DNA from 4 places in the Rhizobium sp. rho-13.1 genome. Region 3 is predicted to be linked to each of the others. Evidence: predicted binding sites of a transcription regulator. Region 3 holds the regulator's gene; each other region holds the start of a gene.
The links. The regulator LexA, encoded in region 3, represses DNA repair genes until DNA is damaged. The targets are predictions, from matches to a motif close to TGTTCNNNNTGTGTTCNG.
Positions count from the first base shown of each region.

Region 1 (5,269 bases), on a different contig from region 3:
AAAAGCAGTTCGAATGGCGTCAAAAAGGGGTGGAACAGGCGCAGTGACGCCGCAGTGACAAGGGAAGAGGACGCTCGTTTGGCAAGGAAGATCATCATCGATACCGATCCGGGACAGGACGACGCAGCAGCCATCATGCTGGCGTTCGGCAGCCCGGACGAGCTTGAAATTCTCGGTATCACCACCGTAGCCGGCAACGTGCCGCTGCCCATGACCAGCCGCAATGCGCGGATCGTCTGCGAGCTTTGCGATCGCCGCGATATCAAGGTTTTTGCCGGTTGCGACCGGCCGATTGCCCGGCCGCTGGTGACTGCGGAGCACGTGCACGGCAAGACGGGGCTGGATGGTCCGGAGCTTGCCGAGCCGACGATGGCGCTGCAGCCGCAACACAGCGTCGACTTCATCATCGAGACACTGTTGCGCGAGCCCGCGGGCACGGTGACGCTTTGCACCCTCGGCCCGCTCACCAATATCGCCACGGCGTTCCGCAAGGCGCCGGAAATCGTCGGGCGCGTTCAGGAATTGGTGATGATGGGCGGCGGCTTCTTTGAGGGCGGCAACATTACGCCGGCCGCCGAGTTCAATATCTTCGTTGATCCCGAGGCGGCCGACATCGTCATGCAGTCGGGCGTACCGGTGGTCATCATGCCGCTCGATGTCACCCATCAGCTGCTGACCCGCAAGGACAGGGTCCGCAAGATCGCCGACATCGGCACCCCGCCGGCGAAGGCCATGGCCGAGATGCTGGAGTTCTTCGAGCGCTTCGATATCGAGAAATACGGCTCAGACGGCGGCCCGCTGCACGATCCGACCGTCATTGCCTACCTGCTGAAGCCAGAGCTTTTCGACGGCCGCACCTGCAATGTCGAGATCGAGGTCAACTCGGAGCTCACAATCGGCATGATGGTCGTCGACTGGTGGCACGTGACAGATCGCAAGCGCAACGCCCGGTTCATGCGATCCGTCGACGCCGATGGATTTTTTGCGCTGCTTACGGAGCGCTTTGCGCGGATCTGAGAATTCGGAACAGGGTTTAAGGCCGCCGGATTGTCCCGGCGGCCTTTGTTATTTCAGTCAATTCCCGCTTTTTATAGCACTGCTAAGTTTGCCGTACATTCCGGGCAGAACTACACCAGATTATCCGTGAGACACCGATCAGAGCCTTGCGGCGACCGCTTCGGCTAGGGGTATCGATGGCTGAGCTCCGGCTGAAAGGCAGGCGAGGGAGCCGGCGACGGCGGCGCGACGGAGTGCGGCCTCGAAATCCAGGCCCTGATCGAGGCTCGCGGCGAAATATCCGCAGAACGTGTCGCCGGCACCGACCGTGTCGATGGGCTCGATAACGAGGCCCTTGGCGCGCGACAGTACGCCGTCCCTTATGGCAACCACACCGTCGCCGCCGAGTGTGACGATGAGCGTCTGCCCGGTTTCCCCATGCAGTCGGGTCATTGCCGCTTCACGGTCGGCAGCCGTCATTCCGTCCTGGCCTGCCAGAAGCTCGAATTCGGTTTCGTTGGCGATGACGATGTCGGCCAGCCGGCCAAGCCGCTTGGCATCTGATGTTAGCGGCGCGAGGTTGAGGATGGTCTGGACGCCGGCGGCCTTGGCAGCGCCTAGCGCCGCCTCCACCGCATTCCCGGGCACCTCGAGCTGCAGCATGAGGATATCGCCGGCCTTCAGTCCGGCCACCGCAGCAGTGGCGTCTTCGGCGGTGACGGCACCATTCGCGGCGGGCACCACGACAATGACGTTTTCACCGTCGCCGCCGACGAGGATGAGTGCTGTCCCGGTTGGGCCCTCGACATGCTTTACCGCGCCGAGATCGGTGCTGGCTTCTGCCAGCAGCGCCAGCGCAGGTTCGGCGAAGCCATCGGTGCCGACAGCTCCGGCCATGCGCACCGTTGCTCCGGCGCGCCGGGCGGCCAGCGCCTGGTTTGCACCCTTGCCGCCGGCAGCCGTTGCAAAGCCGTTGCCGGCAACGGTTTCCCCGGGCTTCGGCAGCCGGTCCGTGGTTGCAACGAGGTCCATGTTGATGGAGCCGAATACTGTGATCATGGGAATGCCTGCTCTGCTGGAATGTCGGCGCGACACTGCCGAAGCGCTTAGTCCTCGTCAACCACCCTCAGCTTCAGAAGTCCAGTACGGCTTTCGACACCGCGTGATGGTTCTGCCGGCTCGCGTACCGCCTCGGAGTGCTCTGTCAGGTCCAGCGCCTCGATCTTCTGGCCGCGCCTCGCAAGCTTCGAGGAGGACGTGGCGATCATCTCGACATCCTTCTGGGCAGCGGAGAAATGTCCCTGGAGTTTGGTGACACGCTCATCGAGACGACCGAGATCGGCCATCAGCAGCGCCACTTCGCCCTGGATGAGATGCGCCTGCTCACGCATCCGCTGATCCTTCAGGACAGACTGGATCACCTGGATCGATAGCATCAGCAGGGACGGAGAGACGATGACGATCTGCGCGCGGTGCGCTTTCTGGATAACACCCTCGAACTTTTCGTGAATCTCGGCAAAGATCGATTCCGATGGTACGAAGAGAAAGGCAGTGTCCTGGGTCTCGCCCTGGATCAGATATTTCTCGGAGATATCGCGGATGTGGACTTCCATGTCGCGGCGAAACTGTTGGCCGGCGATGCGTACCATTTCCGGGCTGGAGGCCGCGCGGATGGCGTTCCAGGCTTCCAGCGGGAATTTTGCATCGACCACCAGCGGCGGCAGTCCGTTTGGCATATGGATGATGCAATCGGGCCGCGACCCGTTCGACAGCGTGTGCTGGAAGGCATAGGCGCCGAACGGCAGGCCGTCGGCAACTATGGTCTCCATCCGTGCCTGGCCGAAGGCGCCGCGCGTCTGCTTGTTGGACAGGATCGCCTGCAGCCCGACGACATCCTTTGCAAGCGACTGGATATTGGTCTGTGCGGCATCGATGACGCCGAGCCGCTCCTGCAGTTTCTGCAGGTTTTCATGCGTCGATTTCGTCTGTTCGTTGAGCGTGCTGGTCACCCGGTGCGACATCCCGTCGAGACGCTGGTTGACGGCGTGGTTGAACTCCGCCTGGCGACTGCCAAACACCTCGGTCATCGTCGCCAGACGGCCCTGCATCTCGGCCTGAAGCCGCAGCATCTCCGCCATCCGCTGCTCCGCCTCTGCTGCGCGAAAATCCATCTCGTCGTCGCTCTGCCTTCTCCCGGCACTGCGGACCAGCAGGATCACGATGACAAGAACGAGCAGGCCGACCGCGCTGTACAGCAACTGCACCGTCTGGAAGTCGGAACCAAAAAGGGAGATCGTCATGGCATCCTGGCGATAGTTGGAGATCGCCGGACTATAACGCCAGTCAGGGTAAAAGCCAGATCAAAACGTGAACAATGTAAACTGTCTATACCGGGCGAAATCTGGGTAACAAAGTTAACGGATGGTCAATGCAAATCGGTCAAGTCTGGCAGATTGCCTTTAACCTGCACGCTTGGCGTGCGGAAGCCTCATTCAGACCGAGATCAAGATGAAAGCTGCGCCCGACACATCCACCCTCAGACAACGCCTGGACTTCATCGAGATCGACGACGCCACCCGCGAGACCCTGCGCGAAATGCGCCCGACGCTTTCGGAGCTCCTCGGCGGCGCGCTCGACAAGCTTTATGCGAAGATGGGCCGGACACCCGCTATTTCCCATTTCTTCCGAGACAAAGCCCACATGGACGGCGCCAAGGCGCGCCAGGAAAGCCACTGGGGACATCTGTCGAATGGACAATTCGATTCCAACTACGTGGCTGGCGTAACTGCTGTCGGCAAGACCCATGCGCGCATCGGCCTCGATCCCAGCTGGTACATCGGCGGCTACGCCCTGGTGCTGACGGAACTGATGCATGGCATCATGGAGAAGCACTGGCCGTCGCGCTTCGGCAAACGCCACGCCCGGGGCCTGTCGAACAAGCTGGCGGCCGTCGTCAAGGCGACTTTCCTCGACATCGACTACGCGATCTCCGTCTACCTCGCCGAACTGGACGAGAAACGCCAGGTCCTGGAGCAGGATCGAACCCGCGCCGAGGCCGATCAGCGCATAGCCATGGAGCATTTGAGCCGCGGCCTCGAATCTCTGTCCAAGGGCGACTTCGAGGCGGTATTGCCGGAAAACCTCCCGGGCGCCTTTCAGAAGATGGCCAGCGACTACAACAACGCGGTAGCGGCTCTCCGCCATTCCATCGGTGGTGTTCGCGCCACGTCCGAAGGGGTGTTGAGCGGTACGGACCTTATGTCGAAGGCGACGGATGACCTTTCCATGCGCACGGCGCAGCAGGCCGCCGGCGTCGAGCAGAGTTCTGCAGCACTGCAGCAGCTGGCTGTCAGCGTCGGCCAGACGGCATCCAATGCGGCCAGGGCCTCCGTTGCCGTAGGCGAAACCCAGCAGCAGGCGAAAAGCTCGGGCGATCTGGTCAACAGCGCCGTTGCCGCCATGGCTGAGATCGAGAAATCCTCCACCGAAATCTCGAAGATCATCGGCGTCATCGACGAGATCGCCTTCCAGACCAACCTTCTGGCGCTCAACGCTGGCGTCGAGGCAGCCCGGGCCGGCGATGCCGGAAAGGGCTTTGCCGTGGTGGCGCAGGAGGTACGGCAGCTGGCGCAGCGCTCTGCCAGTGCCGCCAAGGAGATCAAGGATCTGATCTCGCAGAGCTCAACCCAGGTCAACGCCGGTGTCACCATCGTTTCGAACACCGGCGTCGCCCTTGCGGACATGATCAGCCGGATCGACGGCGTCAACAAGTTTGTCGGCGATATTGCCGCTGCTGCCAAGGATCAGGCAATCGGCGTCGCCGAGGTCAGTGCCGCCGTGCGCAACATGGATACGATAACCCAGCAGAACGCAGCGATGGTCGAACGTACATCCGCCGAGACACGGCATCTGCGCAATGAGGCGAATACTCTCGTCGCCCTTCTCAGCGGCTTCAAGACGCAGGCCGATATCCGCAATGGCAACATCCAGGGCGAGAAACGTCGCGCGGCCTGAGCGGCCATCAAACATGGCCGCAAAAAACCCGTTTTGCGGCCATGTTCATAATTCCCTCCCAAACAAAGATGGGCTATGGGAGACTTTATGACGATCAAGCCTCTTATCATTCTCCCCGATCCGCTGCTGCGCGTAGTCTCGAAGCCGTTCGAACGCTTCGACGCCGAGACCAAGCGGCTGGCAACCGATATGCTGGACACGATGTACGACGCGCCGGGCATTGGCCTTGCTGCTGTGCAAATGGGTGTCGACCGGCGCA
Region 1 is NZ_SCFL01000002.1:308,945-314,213, forward strand. It holds gene EQW76_RS07940 (nucleoside hydrolase) at 136-1,017, shown strand; gene EQW76_RS07945 (ribokinase) at 1,156-2,055, opposite strand; gene rmuC (DNA recombination protein RmuC) at 2,103-3,296, opposite strand; gene EQW76_RS07955 (globin-coupled sensor protein) at 3,505-5,010, shown strand; gene def (peptide deformylase) at 5,098-5,269, shown strand, end outside.
Region 1: the regulator LexA is predicted to act here: its motif matches at 3,353-3,370, upstream of rmuC (DNA recombination protein RmuC).

Region 2 (5,269 bases), on a different contig from region 3:
TTATCGGCCATTACCCACCAAAGGCCCCATCGCAGTTCTGCTCCACCTGATTAAGATGTTCCGCGGCGTGCTGATTGCCATGGCGCTGTGTTCGATGGTGGTCGAGGCGATCAACCTTACGATCATCTGGGGGCTCTCTGTGATTGTCGATGGCATCACCACACAGGGCGTCGCGAGCTTTGTCGATAGCAGGTCAGAACTGCTGGTCTTGCTTGCCCTCATGATCTTCCCGGTCATGCCGATATTTTTCTACGTCACCAACATCCTGAATTCCCACACCGTCGGCATCAGCCTGCCCATCGCCATCCAGTGGCAGGGGCACATGGCGGTGGAGCGGCAGGACCTTGCCTTCTTCCATGACCTGTTTGCAGGCCAGGTGGCGTCGCGGCTCAATCAGGTTGCCTATGCCGTTCAGCAACAGATGCTGATTACCTTCCAGACAGCACCGCGCTTCATGTTGCAGATTGTCGGCTCCGTATTCCTGCTGCTGACATTGTCGTGGCAACTGGCGCTTCCCGTCATCGTCTGGATTGCGCTGAACATTGCCTTCACCATCAAGGTCGTCCCCGATTTCACGGAGCGTGCCCGTCGCTCCGCCAAGCAGAACAGCCTTATCTCCGGTGCGCTGACAGACCTCTACAGCAATATCCAGATGGTCAAGCAGTTTGCCGCCGAAGACAGCGAGGCGGGCACGCTGAGGAAGATCATGTCCGAGGCGGTGCGTACACTCCATCATGAGCAGCGTATCTACCGGACGACCGAACTGGTCGTCATCAGCTTCAATATGCTGCTCTGGCTGGTGATGCTGGGGATCGGGTTTGTCGGGCTCTACGACCGCTTTGTCACCGTCGGCGATTTCGTGGCGACGGTCTATATCCTGCAGCGTCTGTCGGCGGGATCCTTCACCTTCCTGCAGATGGGCCAGCAAATCTTCAAGGCGCTCGGCACCATCAAGGACGCGATGCCTGTGATGACGACGCCGCCGACGATTACCGATATGCCCGGTGCGAAGAAACTCTCTGTGTCGCATGGGGAGATCCGCTTCGAGGGCGTCGCCTTCTCCTATGCATCCGGCAGGGCCATCATCACCGATCTCTCGCTGACGATAAGACCCGGCGAAAAGATCGGGCTTGTCGGCCTCTCCGGCGCCGGCAAGACGACGTTGGTGAACCTGCTGCTTCGATTTTATGATATCACTGCCGGCACGATCCGCATCGATGGCCAGGATATCCGGGAGGTCACCCAGGCGAGCCTGCGCAAGGGGATCGGCGTCATCGCCCAGGATGTAGCGCTCCTCCACCGCTCGGTTGCCGACAATATCCGCTACGGTCGCCCCGACGCGGATCAAGCGGAGATCGAGGCAGCAGCACAGGCTGCACGGGCCAACGATTTCATTGCCGAGCTTGCCGATGGCGAGGGGCGCAAGGGATTGGATGCCTTCGTCGGAGATCGCGGCATCAAGCTCTCCGGCGGCCAGCGCCAGCGGATTGCGATTGCACGCGTCATTCTGAAGGATGCGCCGATCCTGGTGCTCGACGAGGCGACCTCCGCCCTGGACAGCGAGTCGGAGGCGGCCATCGAGGAAAGGCTGAGCGCAGTGATGGAAGGGAAAACGGTGATTGCCATCGCCCATCGACTGTCGACAATTGCAAGAATGGACAGGATCGTGGTGCTCGATCAGGGAAGGATCGTCGAGGAGGGCACGCCGGATGCGTTGATCGAACAGGACGGTCTGTTTGCTCGTCTGTGGAAACGCCAGACAGGTGGCTTTATGCCGGAGGAGATCGGCTAGAGAATTGCATGCATCGCAGTTTTGCTGGGCGGCTCTGGCAGCATCAGTGAAGGGGGCACCTGTTCAGGCCTTCAAGACCGCTCCCGCTTGCCGGCGCCAAACGTGTACCCCGTTTCCACCGACGCATCCCCGAACTTGGCCCTGAGCTTGTCCATCGCTGCCTCGGCTGCAGCCCGGCGGGCGGCGGGTTCGTCCACCAGATCTGGCGGATCGGCGCGGCCGGCGTCGCAGAGGTCGCCGACCCCGATGCCGAGAAGGCGGAATTTCGTGCCGTCGGTCTCGGCCTCCAGCAGCCTGAGCCCGGTCCGGAAAATCCGGTCGGCCAGTTGTGTCGGGTCTTCGAGCTTGCGGTTGCGGGTGCGGCTCTTGAAGTCCGCCGTCTTCAGCTTCAGCACCACGGTATGGCCGGCGATGTCGCCCTTCTTCAGGCGTCTCGACACTTTTTCGGAGAGGTTGCGCAGAACAGGCACTAGGTCGTCATATCGGGAGATATCTTCGAAAAAGGTCGTCTCCGCAGACACGCTCTTGGCCGGGTCGTTCAGATGCACCTCGCGATCGTCTATGCCGCGCGCCAGCCGGAACAGCCGCTGCCCCATGACGCCGTAGCGGCGCATCAAGGCTCCTTCGTCCATTGCCTGCAACTGGCCGATGGTGCGGATGCCGTCGCCCTCCAGCGTCGCGGCAAACGCCTTGCCGACACCCCAGATGGTGGTGACGGGACGTGGCGCCAGGAACTCGACTGCCTCCTGTCGGCCAATGATCGAAAAGCCGCGTGGTTTATTGAGGTCGGAGGCGACCTTGGCGAGGAATTTGCAGTAGGACAGGCCGACCGACACCGTGATGCCGATCTCGGACTGCACCCGCCTGGCAAACTTCGCCAGGATACGGGCAGGGCGATCCTGGTGCAGAAGCTGCGTGCCGGCAAGTTCGAGAAAGGCCTCATCGATGGAAAGCGGCTGCACCAGAGGCGTCAGTTCCTCCATCATCGCCCTGACCTCGCGCCCGACCCGGACATATTTCTCCATGTCCGGGCGAATGACGACCGCGTTGGGACAGGCCTCGAGCGCTTTGTACATCGGCATGGCCGAACGAACGCCGTGAATGCGGGCGACGTAGCAGCAGGTCGAGACGACGCCGCGCTTGCCGCCGCCGATGATCACAGGCTTGTCTGCAAGCTCCGGATTGTCGCGCTTTTCGACCGACGCGTAGAAGGCGTCGCAGTCGATATGCGCGAGCGTCAGGTCGTTGAGTTCGCGGTGGTAGACAAGCCTTGGACTGCCGCACGCACGGCAACGCTTCACGACCGCCGGCTGTTCGCTCAGGCAATCGCGGCAGAAGCCGGGCGTGGTATCAGGCAAGTTGGTCATGATGAGAACAAATGGTGAACATCATCACTCTATGCATTATGGTCTAGCCACTCAAGGATGAAAATCGGCGCAAGAGGTGGAGCATGTATAAGTGCCTGCAGTCCAGGACCTCAAAGCCCGATATGCGCCCGGATCAACATGTCCGCCGCAGACCAGTCCTCGACGCTGACGATCCCGGGCGAGGGCACTGGAAGGAACGGCCGGAAATCGGCATTGGCCATGAGGTTGACCAGCAGGCAATCCGGCACGGCCTGTCCGACGGAGAGCAGATTTCTCTCGATGTCGTCCAGAAACACAACCGGCTGCGGCCTGTCGCCATGCAGCTGCGCGAGCACCGGCCCCTTTGGCTGCTCGGTAGCGATCATCGGGAAATGAAGCCCGAACCTGTCGAGCACGGCGCGGCGGGTTTGCTGGTGGCGCGGCGGCATGGCCGTCAGGAAGACGATATCGGCATCTCCGGCAAGGCCGGTGAGCGTTTCGACGACGCGCTCGGCCGGCGTCTGCCACTGGTCCTGCGTCAGGAAGAAATCCTCGAGGAAGGCCGAAACGGTTTCGTCGTCCGGCACCGTCCCATCCTGGTTCGAGACGACGTTGCCGTGAATACGGAAGGAGCGCGCCAGAAGGTCGTGATCCCTGGCGCGCAAAAAGCGGGTGAACGGCGTCAGAAACTCCAGAACAACCTCGTCGATGTCGCAAACCACGAGAGGTCTGTCCCGAAGCGGCACATGTCCTATGTCAGTTGTCTCGTCCAAGATCAGTATTCCCCCGAGCCGAGGCCTGGAGCTGAGAAGTGTGCGGAAGCCGCCATGACCGCCTCCGGCGCAGTGCCTGTCGCCGCACAGAAGGCCATAAGCGATGGCTCGTGGTTCATCAGGAAATCCAGGAGACCGCCGAGAAAGCTTGGCTCGTTGACAGCATTGCGCAACTGGGCGGCCTCCATTCCGGTCAGTGCCAGGAAGCGGCCGAACATATCCGGCTCGTTCGCCAGCCATCCGAGTACAGCGATAGCGATTTCCTGCGGATCTGCGTCAGATCCTTTCGGCTTCTTGAAGTTGCTTTGCATTTCGCGGGGCAAATTACCTTTTTCTCAACCAAATGCCGCTAGCGTCACCCTAACGGATTTATCGAATCGGCTTCCGCGCGACCTTATATTTTCGCTGAGTGGATTCAAGGCCGGTGGCGAGGACACTGTATTATGCCGAAGCAAGTGATGATTGTCGAAGACAACGAGCTGAACATGAAGCTCTTTCGCGATCTCATCGAGGCGTGCGGTTACTCGACGATCCAGACCCGCAACGGCATGGAGGCGCTCGAACTCGCCCGCAAGCACCGTCCCGACCTGATCCTGATGGACATTCAGCTGCCGGAAGTCTCTGGGCTGGAAGTGACGAAATGGTTGAAGGAAGACGACGAGCTGCACGTCATTCCTGTGATTGCCGTCACTGCTTTCGCGATGAAGGGCGACGAGGAGCGTATCCGCCAGGGCGGCTGCGAAGCTTATGTCTCCAAGCCGATTTCCGTGCCGAAATTCATTGAAACAATAAAGACCTATCTGGGCGACGCCTGAGCGTTGAAAAAGGCCATATGACCGCGCGAATTCTGGTTGTTGACGATATTCCGGCGAATGTGAAGCTTCTCGAAGCAAGGCTTCTGGCCGAGTATTTCGAAGTGCTGACCGCCGATAATGGCAGGGATGCGCTGGCCATCTGCGACACCACCCAGGTGGATCTCATTCTGCTCGATATCATGATGCCTGGCATGGATGGCTTTGAGGTCTGCGAGCGGCTGAAGGCAGATCCGAAGGTTGCCCATATCCCTGTTGTCATGGTGACGGCGCTCGACCAGCCGGCAGACCGTGTTCGCGGCCTCAAGGCCGGTGCCGACGACTTCCTGACAAAGCCGGTCAATGACCTCCAGCTGATTTCACGCGTCAAGAGCCTGCTGCGGCTGAAGACCCTGAGTGACGAGCTGCGCTCGCGTGCCGAGACCGCACGCACGCTCGGCTTTGAGGATGGCAGGATCGGCGAGGGCAAGGGCGAGGAGATTGCGCAGGTCCTGCTGGTCGACGGCCGCGCCAATTCGCAGGAGCGCATCGTGCGCGCCTTGAAGC
Region 2 is NZ_SCFL01000016.1:33,752-39,020, forward strand. It holds gene EQW76_RS24060 (ABC transporter ATP-binding protein) at 1-1,792, shown strand, start outside; gene EQW76_RS24065 (DNA polymerase IV) at 1,864-3,159, opposite strand; gene EQW76_RS24070 (hypothetical protein) at 3,270-3,911, opposite strand; gene EQW76_RS24075 (DUF3572 domain-containing protein) at 3,914-4,222, opposite strand; gene EQW76_RS24080 (response regulator) at 4,355-4,726, shown strand; gene EQW76_RS24085 (PleD family two-component system response regulator) at 4,744-5,269, shown strand, end outside.
Region 2: the regulator LexA is predicted to act here: its motif matches at 3,163-3,180, upstream of EQW76_RS24065 (DNA polymerase IV).

Region 3 (5,269 bases):
GCGCTCTGGGCAGCGGCCTTGGCGACGGCGAGCGATACACCGAGGATGGCGTTGGCGCCGAGGCGGGACTTGTTGGCCGTGCCATCCAGCTCAATCATCAGGTTGTCGATCTGGATCTGGTTTTCAGCATCGAGACCGCCGATGGCCTCAAAAATCTCGGTATCGACGGCTTCTACAGCCTTTTCGACGCCCTTGCCGTGGTAACGCGAGCCACCATCGCGCAATTCGACTGCCTCGTGGGCACCTGTCGAGGCGCCCGACGGGACTGCGGCGCGACCCATGCTGCCGTCTTCCAGATATACGTCGACTTCGACAGTCGGGTTGCCGCGGCTGTCGAGAATCTCGCGGGCGATAATGTCGGTGATTGCGGTCATGGCTGGTTCCTGCTCGCTGGTTATAATCGATTGAAATCTCTAAATCGAAGGCGTGACAATTACAATGCCATCACGCGCTTCGAATGAGGGAACGTCATAGCCGACTAAACCAAGATCATGTCAGCCTGTTGAACGCTCCCGCAGATGCTAGGCCTTGGCGATGGCGTCGAATGCCAGTAGCTTTTCGAGCAGCTGCGGCATGTCTTTCAGATGCACCATGTTGGGGCCATCGGACGGCGCATGGTCGGGATCCTCGTGGGTTTCGATAAAGACGCCGGCGACGCCGACGGCAACGGCCGCGCGGGCAAGGGTTTCCACGAATTCGCGCTGGCCGCCTGACGATGCGCCCTGGCCACCGGGCTGCTGCACGGAGTGGGTAGCATCGAAGATCACCGGAGCGCCCATCGCCGCCATGATCGGCAGCGAGCGCATATCGGAGACCAGCGTATTGTAGCCGAAGGAGGCTCCGCGTTCGCAGAGCAGGATATTCGGGTTTCCGCTGTCGTTAAGCTTGGCCAGCACGTTCTTCATGTCCCAGGGGGCGAGGAACTGACCCTTCTTGACGTTGATGATGCGGCCGGTCTTGGCGGCAGCGACCAGAAGATCGGTCTGGCGCGACAGGAAAGCCGGGATCTGCAGGACATCCACGGTCTTGGCGACAAGCGCGCACTGCTCTTCCGTGTGGATGTCGGTGAGCACCGGGAAACCGTATTCCTGCTTCAGATCGGCGAAGATCTCCAGAGCCGCTTCCAGCCCAAGGCCGCGCTGGGCGGACAGGGATGTGCGGTTGGCCTTGTCGAAGGACGACTTGTAGACGAGCCCGATACCGAGCGAGGCGCAGAGTTCCTTGAGCTTGCCGGCTATCGTGAAGGCATGGTCGCGGCTCTCCATCTGGCAGGGACCGGCAATCAGCGAGAGGCGCTTGCTGTTGGAGAAAGTGACCTTGCCGGGGCCTTCGCCGGCGACCACGTCCGAATTTGTCGAATGGCTCATGCTGTCTCCTCGAAGGCAAACAATGCCCCCTGCCCGGGAGCGGCCTTCACCAGAATAGTGTTGCTCTTGCGTGTGTAGGTCACGCCGTTACCAGCCAAATGCGCTTCTGTCACGGAAAGATCGCGAACGGCAAAGACGATTGCCCGCCCCCGCAGGCCCGGATCTTCACCGGATGGCGCCACCTCATAGAAGGCCTCCATCCCCTCGCCGCTCAAGATGTCGATTTCCACATTGGCCGACGATGCTGTGATGCCAAAGGAATGCGGAGCGATTGCGGCACCATTGCCAACTTCGCTGATGAGCCCGGAAAACGCCTCCGGACTGGCGGAGGACAGTACAATGCGCGAAATGCCGAGAACGCCGTTCGGATGCCTCTCCAGCGCGCTGCGATCCGTCGGCATCGCATTGATGCGCTCGCAGGTGAAAACGAAGAAATCCGGGGCACGCAAATCTGCAGCGAAGGCAAGTCGAAAGCCGGCGATCGATTCGGACCCGTCCGGCATGCGCAACGGCCTTTCGAACTCGAGGATCTTGCCGCCCGAGACCCCGCTGTCGAGAAAGCGCTGCTGGTCGCTTTCAGCATTGCCGGTTGCGAAGGCAATGGAGGAAAAACCATCGTCGCCGACGCGAAACCGGAAAGCCTGGTCGCGCGCGACGAAGACATTGCCGGCCAGCGCCGACGCCTCGCACTCCGAGAGACTGGCAATGCCGAGTGGCTCGAGATAGGTCTTGTCGGCAAAGAAAACGCAAGCATTTTCAGTACCAAAGGGATGCCGTGCATCGGCAGCGACAGTGAAGCCGACCTTGCTCAGCCGCTGGCGCGCAGAGGCTATATCACAGGTCGGCAGGACCAGATGGTCGATCGGGTAGGCTGCTGTCATGGTTTGTCTCCACCCTGCGAAGCCGTCAGCGACCGCAGCGCGACATGATCTTCCAAAAACGCGATTATTCCAACGGCGTTCACAAAGATTTAGTCACTTGCGGAACACATATGGAACAGATAGTGTCCGTTCTGGCTTTGTTTCGCACTTGGAGCACGAAAAACGATGTTGACGCGCAAGCAACAGGAACTGCTTCTCTTCATTCACGAACGAATGAAAGAGTCCGGCGTGCCGCCTTCTTTCGATGAAATGAAGGATGCGCTGGATCTGGCGTCGAAATCAGGCATCCATCGGCTGATCACGGCGCTGGAGGAACGCGGCTTCATTCGCCGCCTGCCGAACCGGGCGCGTGCCATCGAGGTCATCAAGCTTCCCGAGGCCTATAACCCGAATGCGCAGCCACGGCGCGGCTTTTCGCCGAGCGTCATCGAAGGCAGCCTTGGCAAGACGCCGGCTGTTGCCGCAGCGCCGACAAAGCCCGCAGTCGACGACCGCAGCGGCTCCGTCTCGCTGCCGGTCATGGGCCGAATCGCTGCCGGTGTTCCCATTGCCGCGATCCAGAACAACACCCACGACATCATGGTTCCAGCCGACATGGTCGGCGCCGGCGAGCATTACGCGCTCGAGGTGCGAGGCGATTCGATGATCGAGGCCGGCATCTTCGACGGCGATACGGTGATCATCCGAAATGCCAGTACGGCGAGCCCCGGCGACATCATCGTCGCCCTCGTCGATGACGAGGAGGCCACGCTCAAGCGCTTTCGCCGCAAAGGTGCCTCCATTGCACTCGAGGCAGCCAACCCGGCCTACGAGACCCGCATCTTCGGCCCGGACAGGGTGAAGATCCAGGGGCGGCTTGTCGGCCTCATCCGCCGGTATCACTGACCGGTGACGTGGCGTCGGTACCGGTGAAAGCGGGCTTTCGCCAGTCGTAGGCTCGATGCCTCTCCCATGGACGGTCAAGGGCGCTGAACGCGGTGATGAACTCTGGCTTAGGAGAGCTTAAGTTGACCTCTATGGAACCTGTTTTGCGTAACGAAGCGCCGGTGTAGAGCACTGCACCGGACCGACAGCGATCAAGGCGAAGTTTGACCGGCGTGATGACAATGTCGGCGGTATCGCAGGCCGGCCCCAGATAAGCCGCGTCGGAGATAGTCACCAGCATCGCGCCCGTCTCGAGCATGGCAACGCACCAATCGCGACCATGGCAGGCAAACCCGCCGTCGACCGCATTGTCCAGAGCAGTTTCCATTGCTGACCGCAATGTGGCCTGATGCTCCGCATCCATACGGGTCGAGGGGCGGCCACGAACGGAATGGGACGGGGTCGAGTTGTCCGGCGGCAGCATTTGCGGCGGCGTATCCTCTGACACCAGCAGGGCTCGCTTCCATTGCTGATAGATAAAATCCGGGGGGCGTTCGCGGTTGCGCTCGAGGCGCCCCTGCCGGAACAGGGCGACGAGTTCGCCATCCTCCGAAATCAGCAGTTCCGATTTCTGGAGAGACGGTTGGAAGGCGGCGAAGGTCACCGAGGCTGCAATCAGCAACGCGCCGGCATGGCGCATAGGCGTCCGCAGCACCGTCATCAGCAGGAAGCCGGCAATAATGGTCGGGAAAAGTCCGGCAGGCAGGCGCGCGAAGGGCACATTGCCACCCCATGCCGCCACCGTCTTTGCGATGACCATGACGATATCGAGTCCCCACCCGGTGACTAGCCAGAATACGCCGTCTAGGCCGAAAGGCATCATCAGCATGGCAAGCATGCCGATCGGCATGACGATGAATGACACCACCGGCATGGCGGCAAGGTTGGCAACGAGGCCATAGGTCGCCAGCCTGTGAAAATGCTCAATCGAAAAGATCGCCGTCGACGCGCCGCCGATGAACGATGTCATGGCGACGCCTGTGAAGAAGCGGCTGACCGCCCGCACCGGCATCGGTGCCCGGAAAGCGGCAAACCGCCGCTCGCGGGGCGGACGTCCCTTCCATAGCGAATAGCCGGATACAAGGGCGATGGTCGCCGCATAGGACATCTGGAAACTCGGGCCGAGGATCTGCGACGGCGAGAGCACCAGGATGGCGATGGCCGATAGGGCGACATTGCGCAGGCTGAAGGATGGTCTGTCGAACAGCACCGCGACCAGCATGATCGCCATCATGATGAAGGCCCGTTCGGCCGATACCCCGAAGCCGGAAATGAAATAATAGGCGGTGACGGTGATCAGCGCACCGACGGCTGCAATTTTCTTGGTCGGAAAAGCCTGCGCCAATCCGGGAAACAGGCTCAGTACATGCCGGAGGCCGACATAGAAGATACCGGCCGACAAAGCCATATTCAGTCCCGAGATGGCGATGATATGGGCGAGGCCGGACACCCTTAGGGCATCCGTCGTTTCCGGCGAAATCGCCCGACGTTCGTCGTTGACCAGCGAAGCCGCGAAGGCGCCGGTGTCGCCGGGCAGGATCGAGCGGATTCGGTCTCCGATATGGCCGCGCAGCCCAGTCAGCCAGCGGTCGATCCTTTGGAGCGTGGTTCGCTCGCTGGTGTCGTCGACGCTGGCCATCATCAGTTGCGGCGTACCGTAGAAGAAACCGTTGGCACCGGTGCCTTCGAAATAGGCAGTGAACGCAAAATCGTGGAGGCCGGGCAGCGCAGGGCCTGCTGGCGGGCTTAACCGGGCCCTGCCCTCAACCACATCTCCGAGTTCGAACGGTACATCCTGGCCGCGCACAAGAAGGGATATCTGCTCCGGTGGCCGCCGAACGACAGGCGCGTCTGTCGCCAGCAGATCCAGCACGTAGCGCCACCGCCCTTTATCGTCCACTTCGCGGCGCTGAACTTGGCCGGTGATGGTGGTGGTCACGGGCGAGTCCAGCATGATCGTCGAGGCCCGCCACGTCTCCCACTCAGCGAGAAGCATGCCGAGCAGGCCCAGCGCCGCAGCGAACGCCAGATGCCGCAGCATCGGGCTCAGATTGTGTTTCAGGAGGCAAACGGCGGCGAGCACGAGGAAGCCCGCCG
Region 3 is NZ_SCFL01000001.1:225,424-230,692, reverse strand. It holds gene eno (phosphopyruvate hydratase) at 1-374, opposite strand, end outside; gene kdsA (3-deoxy-8-phosphooctulonate synthase) at 522-1,367, opposite strand; gene EQW76_RS01355 (VOC family protein) at 1,364-2,248, opposite strand; gene lexA (transcriptional repressor LexA) at 2,414-3,133, shown strand; gene EQW76_RS01345 (ComEC/Rec2 family competence protein) at 3,114-5,269, opposite strand, start outside.

Region 4 (5,269 bases), on a different contig from region 3:
TCTTTCGGCTGCCCGGGGAATCGCTCTGGTTTTCCAATGCCAGGGAGCAGCCGCGTATCGGCGAGCGCTGCGCAGTCGGTGCGACGATCGATACGGAGGCCGGGGCCTTCGTCGCCGTTTCGGTTCACCTCGAGAGCGTCGGAGATGGTCCCTACCGCGAACGCCAGGTGGCGGCGCTGATCGATGCCGTCGAGGCCTATGCGCCTGGCCTGCCGATCCTCATCGGCGGCGACCTGAACACCGGCAACCACACTGGCGGCAACTTCGAGACCGACACGCTGTTTGCCATGGCGGCGGCCCGGGGCTTCGAGCGCCATGGCGGCCCGCTCGACCAGGCCAGCACCCGGCCAAGCCTGATCACCCGTTTTCCCGACCGGGCCATGAAACTCGACTGGTTCCTCAGCCGCGGTCTTGCGATATCCGGCAGCCGGCTGGTGACGTCGCTCGATGCTGACGGCAAGCCGCTTTCCGACCACGACATCATCGCCTGTGACATATCAGGTTTTCTCTGAGCTGCCGATGAGGCGGACGCTGAGACTGATGCGTAGTCCGACGGCTGCCTGATTAGCCGTTGCCTTCGAAAGCCCGCCGACCTACATCTGTCGAGAAATCGAGCAAGGAATAGCGATAGTGACGATCAGGAATGTGGCGGTCCAGATGGACCATGTGTCGGGCATCAATATTGCAGGCGACAGCACCTTCGCCATGAGCCTCGAGGCGCAGGCGCGCGGCTACAAGCTGTTCCACTACACGCCGGAGCGCATGAGCATGCGCGACGGCAAGGTCTATGCCACAGCCGAACCGATGGTGCTGCGCGACATCAAGGGGGACCATTTCGACCTCGGCGCGCCCGAGCGCATCGATCTCTCGACGATGGACGTGGTGTTGCTGCGCCAGGATCCACCCTTCGACATGGGTTATATCACCTCCACCCACATGCTGGAGCGCATCCATCCGAAGACCTTGGTGGTCAACGATCCCGCATGGGTCCGCAATTCGCCGGAAAAGATCTTCGTCACCGAATTCGAAGATCTGATGCCGAAGACGCTGATCACCCGCGATGCCGATGAAATCCGGCGCTTCCGCGAAGAAATGGGCGACATTATCTTGAAGCCGCTCTACGGAAAGGGCGGCGCCGGCGTCTTCCACTCGACGCGCGATGACCGCAACCTGTCTTCGCTGCTGGAGATGTTCGGCCAGCTGTTCCGCGAGCCCTTCATCGCCCAGCAATATCTGCCTGATGTCCGCAAGGGCGACAAGCGCATCATCCTCGTCGACGGTGAGCCGGTGGGCGCCATCAACCGTGTGCCGGCCGAGCACGACAGCCGCTCCAACATGCATGCCGGCGGCCGCGCCGAGGCGACCGATCTGACGAAGCGCGAAGAAGAGATTTGCGCCCGCATCGGTCCGGCCCTCAAGGCGCGGGGCTTCCTGCTCGTCGGCATCGACGTCATCGGCGACTACATGACGGAGATCAACGTCACCTCGCCGACCGGCATTCGTGAGGTCAAGCGTTTCGGCGGTGCCGATATCGCCAGCCTGCTTTGGGACGCCATCGAGCGCAAGCGCGCTTAACACAGACCCCGACTTTCAATCGCCAGCGGTAATATGTTCCGCCCCCGCAACCCGCTGCAACCTGGCTGCAGCGGGAGGCTGTGCTTGTTCATTAATTGTTCTTGTTTCATTCCATCTTCTATGCCAGATTGCATTTAGCCTGCTGCAATCGCTGCGGGTCTTTACGAAAAGACTGCGGCATAGGGGATTGCGCATGATAGCGCGGGTCAGCACGGTTGCATTTCAGGGCATAGAAGGGGTTCCGGTCGAGGTCCAGGTGATGATCGCGCCGGGCAAGATCGGCATCAACATTGTCGGGCTGCCGGACAAGGCGGTTGCAGAGAGCCGCGAGCGCGTTCAGGCGGCCTTGCATGCCTCGGGCTTGGCGCTGCCGCCGAAAAAGGTGACGGTCAACCTTGCTCCGGCGGATTTGCCAAAAGAGGGATCGCATTTCGATCTGGCCATCGCGCTTGGCCTGATGGCGGCACTGGGAGCCATTCCCGGCGATGCGCTGGCGGACTTCATGGTGATCGGCGAGCTCAATCTCGACGGCACGATTGCGGCGGTGTCCGGGGCATTGCCGGCGGCTATCAGCGCCAATGCCATGGGCAAGGGGCTGATCTGCCCTGCCGACAGCGGCCCGGAGGCGGCTTGGGCGGGTGCCGACATCGAACTGCTGGCGCCCCGCAGTCTCATTGCCCTCGCCAATCATTTTCGCGGTACGCAGATCCTGTCGCGCCCCGAACCTGCCATCCGCGCCGCCCCGGCCAATCTCGGCGACCTTGCCGAGATCAAGGGTCAGGAGAGCGCCAAGCGTGCTCTCGAGGTGGTGGCTGCCGGCGGCCATAACTTGTTGATGGTCGGCCCTCCAGGGTCGGGAAAATCGATGCTGGCTGCCCGTTTGCCATCGATCCTGCCGCCGCTGTCGGCTGCCGAATTGCTGGAAGTCTCGATGATCCATTCCATTGCCGGGCAACTGTCGGGTGGCAAGCTCTCCGACCGCCGGCCATTCCGGACCCCGCATCATTCGGCCACCATGGCGGCGATGGTCGGTGGCGGGATACGTGCCCGGCCCGGGGAGGCCTCGCTCGCCCACCATGGCATCCTCTTCCTTGACGAGTTTCCGGAGTTTTCGCCGCAGGCACTCGATGCGCTGCGTCAGCCGCTGGAAACCGGGGAATGCATCATAGCCCGCGCCAATCACCGCGTCTGCTATCCGGCTGTGATCCAGCTGATTGCCGCGATGAACCCTTGCCGCTGCGGCATGGCTGGCGAACCCGGCCACAGCTGCGCCCGAGGGCCGCGCTGCATGACGGACTATCAGAACCGAATTTCCGGACCGCTGATGGATCGCATCGACATCCGCATCGATGTGCCGGCCGTCTCCGCCGCCGACCTTATCCGGCCGATGCCGGCCGAGAAGAGCGCCGATATCGCCAGACGTGTCGCAAGGGCGCGGGAATGGCAGCAGGAGCGGTTCTCGCAAGCCGGCATGCGCGGCGTGTCGACCAATGCGCGCTGCTCGACATCGATGATCGAGGTTCTGGCCGAACCCGATGCCGGTGGCCTTCAATTGCTGCGCGATGCCGCCGAGAAGCTGAAGTTCTCCGCCCGAGGCTACCATCGCGTCCTGAAAGTGGCGCGCACGCTCGCCGATCTCGACGGCAAGCAGACTGTCGGCCGGATCCATCTGGCCGAAGCGATTTCCTACCGCATAGCCGGCACGCGCCTGCCAGCCGTCGCCTGAGCCGCAGATACTGAGAAGGGCGCCTCCGCCCTTCTGTTCTTTGAAAAGTGAAGAAAGTTAGCCGCCGAGGCCTTCGAACAGCGCTGTCGACAGGTAGCGCTCGGCAAAGGACGGGATGATCACGACGATCGTCTTGCCGGCATTCTCTTCGCGTTTACCGATCTCGATGGCTGCAAACAGCGCCGCGCCGGAGGAGATGCCGACCGGCACGCCTTCGAGCCGGGCGACGTGGCGGGCGGTTTCGAGGGCTTCGGCGCTGGCGACGGTGATGATCTCGTCATAGATTTCGGTGTCGAGAATGGCTGGCGCGAAGCCGGCGCCGATCCCTTGGATCTTGTGCGGGCCGGGAGCGCCGCCGGACAGCACCGGCGATTCGGCCGGCTCGACGGCGATAACCTTGAGGCTCGATTTCTTGGACTTCAGCACCTGGCCGACGCCGGTGATCGTACCGCCGGTGCCGATGCCCGCGACCAGGATATCGACGCCGCCCTCGGTGTCGTTCCAGATCTCCTCGGCGGTCGTCTTGCGATGGATCTCGGGGTTTGCCGGGTTTTCGAACTGCTGCGGAATGACCGCGTTCTCGATGCTTTCTGCCAGTTCCGTCGCCTTGGCGATGGCGCCCTTCATGCCTTTGGCGCCTTCGGTCAGTACCAGTTCGGCGCCCAGCAGCGCCAGCATCTTGCGGCGTTCCACCGACATCGTCTCCGGCATGGTGAGGATGAGCTTGTAGCCCTTGGCGGCGGCGGCAAAGGCCAGCGCGATGCCGGTGTTGCCGGAGGTCGGCTCGATCAGCGTTGTCTTGCCCGGCGTTATCTTCCCCTGGGCTTCCAGGCTCTCGATCATCGCCACGCCGATACGGTCCTTGACCGAGGCAATCGGGTTGAAGAACTCCAGCTTGGCGAGCAGGTGGGCCTTGACGCCGTTCTCCCTGGCCAGCTTGTCGAGGCGAACGATGGGCGTGTCGCCAATGGTGTCGGTGATCGACGCATAGATGCGACCGCGGCCTGGCTTACGGGTGTCGGACATGGAACTCTCCCTTGGTATTTATTGGCGGGAGAATAGGATCAAACATGGCACTAGGCCAGAGTGCGTTTGTCCAACCAAGGCCACGAAGTTGGCATAAAAATCTCCGCCAAAGGCTTTTGGTAAAACGCAGCACAGTACCATCGGCAGGATGCCTGTCGCTGCAGCACGAAAAACACTCATGGATGCTAAAATGCTATCGTTCTGTCGACCAGTGCCGCAACTGCGGGCACTCGTTCCGTTGCTCCTTATGATGATAACTATGACCCCAGCCGGTCCCGTCCGCGCTGCCTCTCCGCCGGGAGAGGAGACGATCGTCTTCCTGCGCCACGGTGAAAAACCTGAAGCAGGGCTCGGCCAATTGAGCTGCAAGGGCCTCAACAGGTCGCTGGCGTTACCCGCCGTGCTTTCCCGTCAATTCGGCGGGCCGGATGCCGTCTTTGCGCCCGATCCTTCGAAGCAGAAAGTCGATGACGGCATTCTCTATGATTATGTCAGGCCGCTGGCGACGATCGAGCCAACGGCGATCGCCGCTGGACTGCCAGTCGATACCACGTTCGGCTACGACGAGATTGCCAAGCTGCAGGCAGCACTGACTGCGCCGAAATATCGCTCGGCACTGGTCTTTGTGGCCTGGGAGCACAACGAGATCCAGGATCTCGTCGCCGCGTTGCTGAAAGACAATGGCGGCGATCCGGCGGCTATGCCGAAGAAGTGGAAGGGCAAGGATTTCGACAGCCTCTACGTCGTCCGGATCAAAACCAGCGGAGCCGGGCCATCTGCGACATTCGAGGCAAAGGCTGAAGGCCTCGATGATGTCGCCGACGGTTGCCCGGTCAATTAGCGATCAACAGACGGGCATCGTGGTATCAGACGCCGGTGGAGCCGAAGCCGCCGGCGCCCCGCGTGGTTTCGCTGACATCCGTCGTTTCGACGATTAGAACC
Region 4 is NZ_SCFL01000002.1:132,474-137,742, forward strand. It holds gene EQW76_RS07135 (endonuclease/exonuclease/phosphatase family protein) at 1-512, shown strand, start outside; gene gshB (glutathione synthase) at 628-1,575, shown strand; gene EQW76_RS07145 (YifB family Mg chelatase-like AAA ATPase) at 1,769-3,301, shown strand; gene cysK (cysteine synthase A) at 3,359-4,327, opposite strand; gene EQW76_RS07155 (hypothetical protein) at 4,587-5,168, shown strand; gene dut (dUTP diphosphatase) at 5,194-5,269, opposite strand, start outside.
Region 4: the regulator LexA is predicted to act here: its motif matches at 1,661-1,678, upstream of EQW76_RS07145 (YifB family Mg chelatase-like AAA ATPase).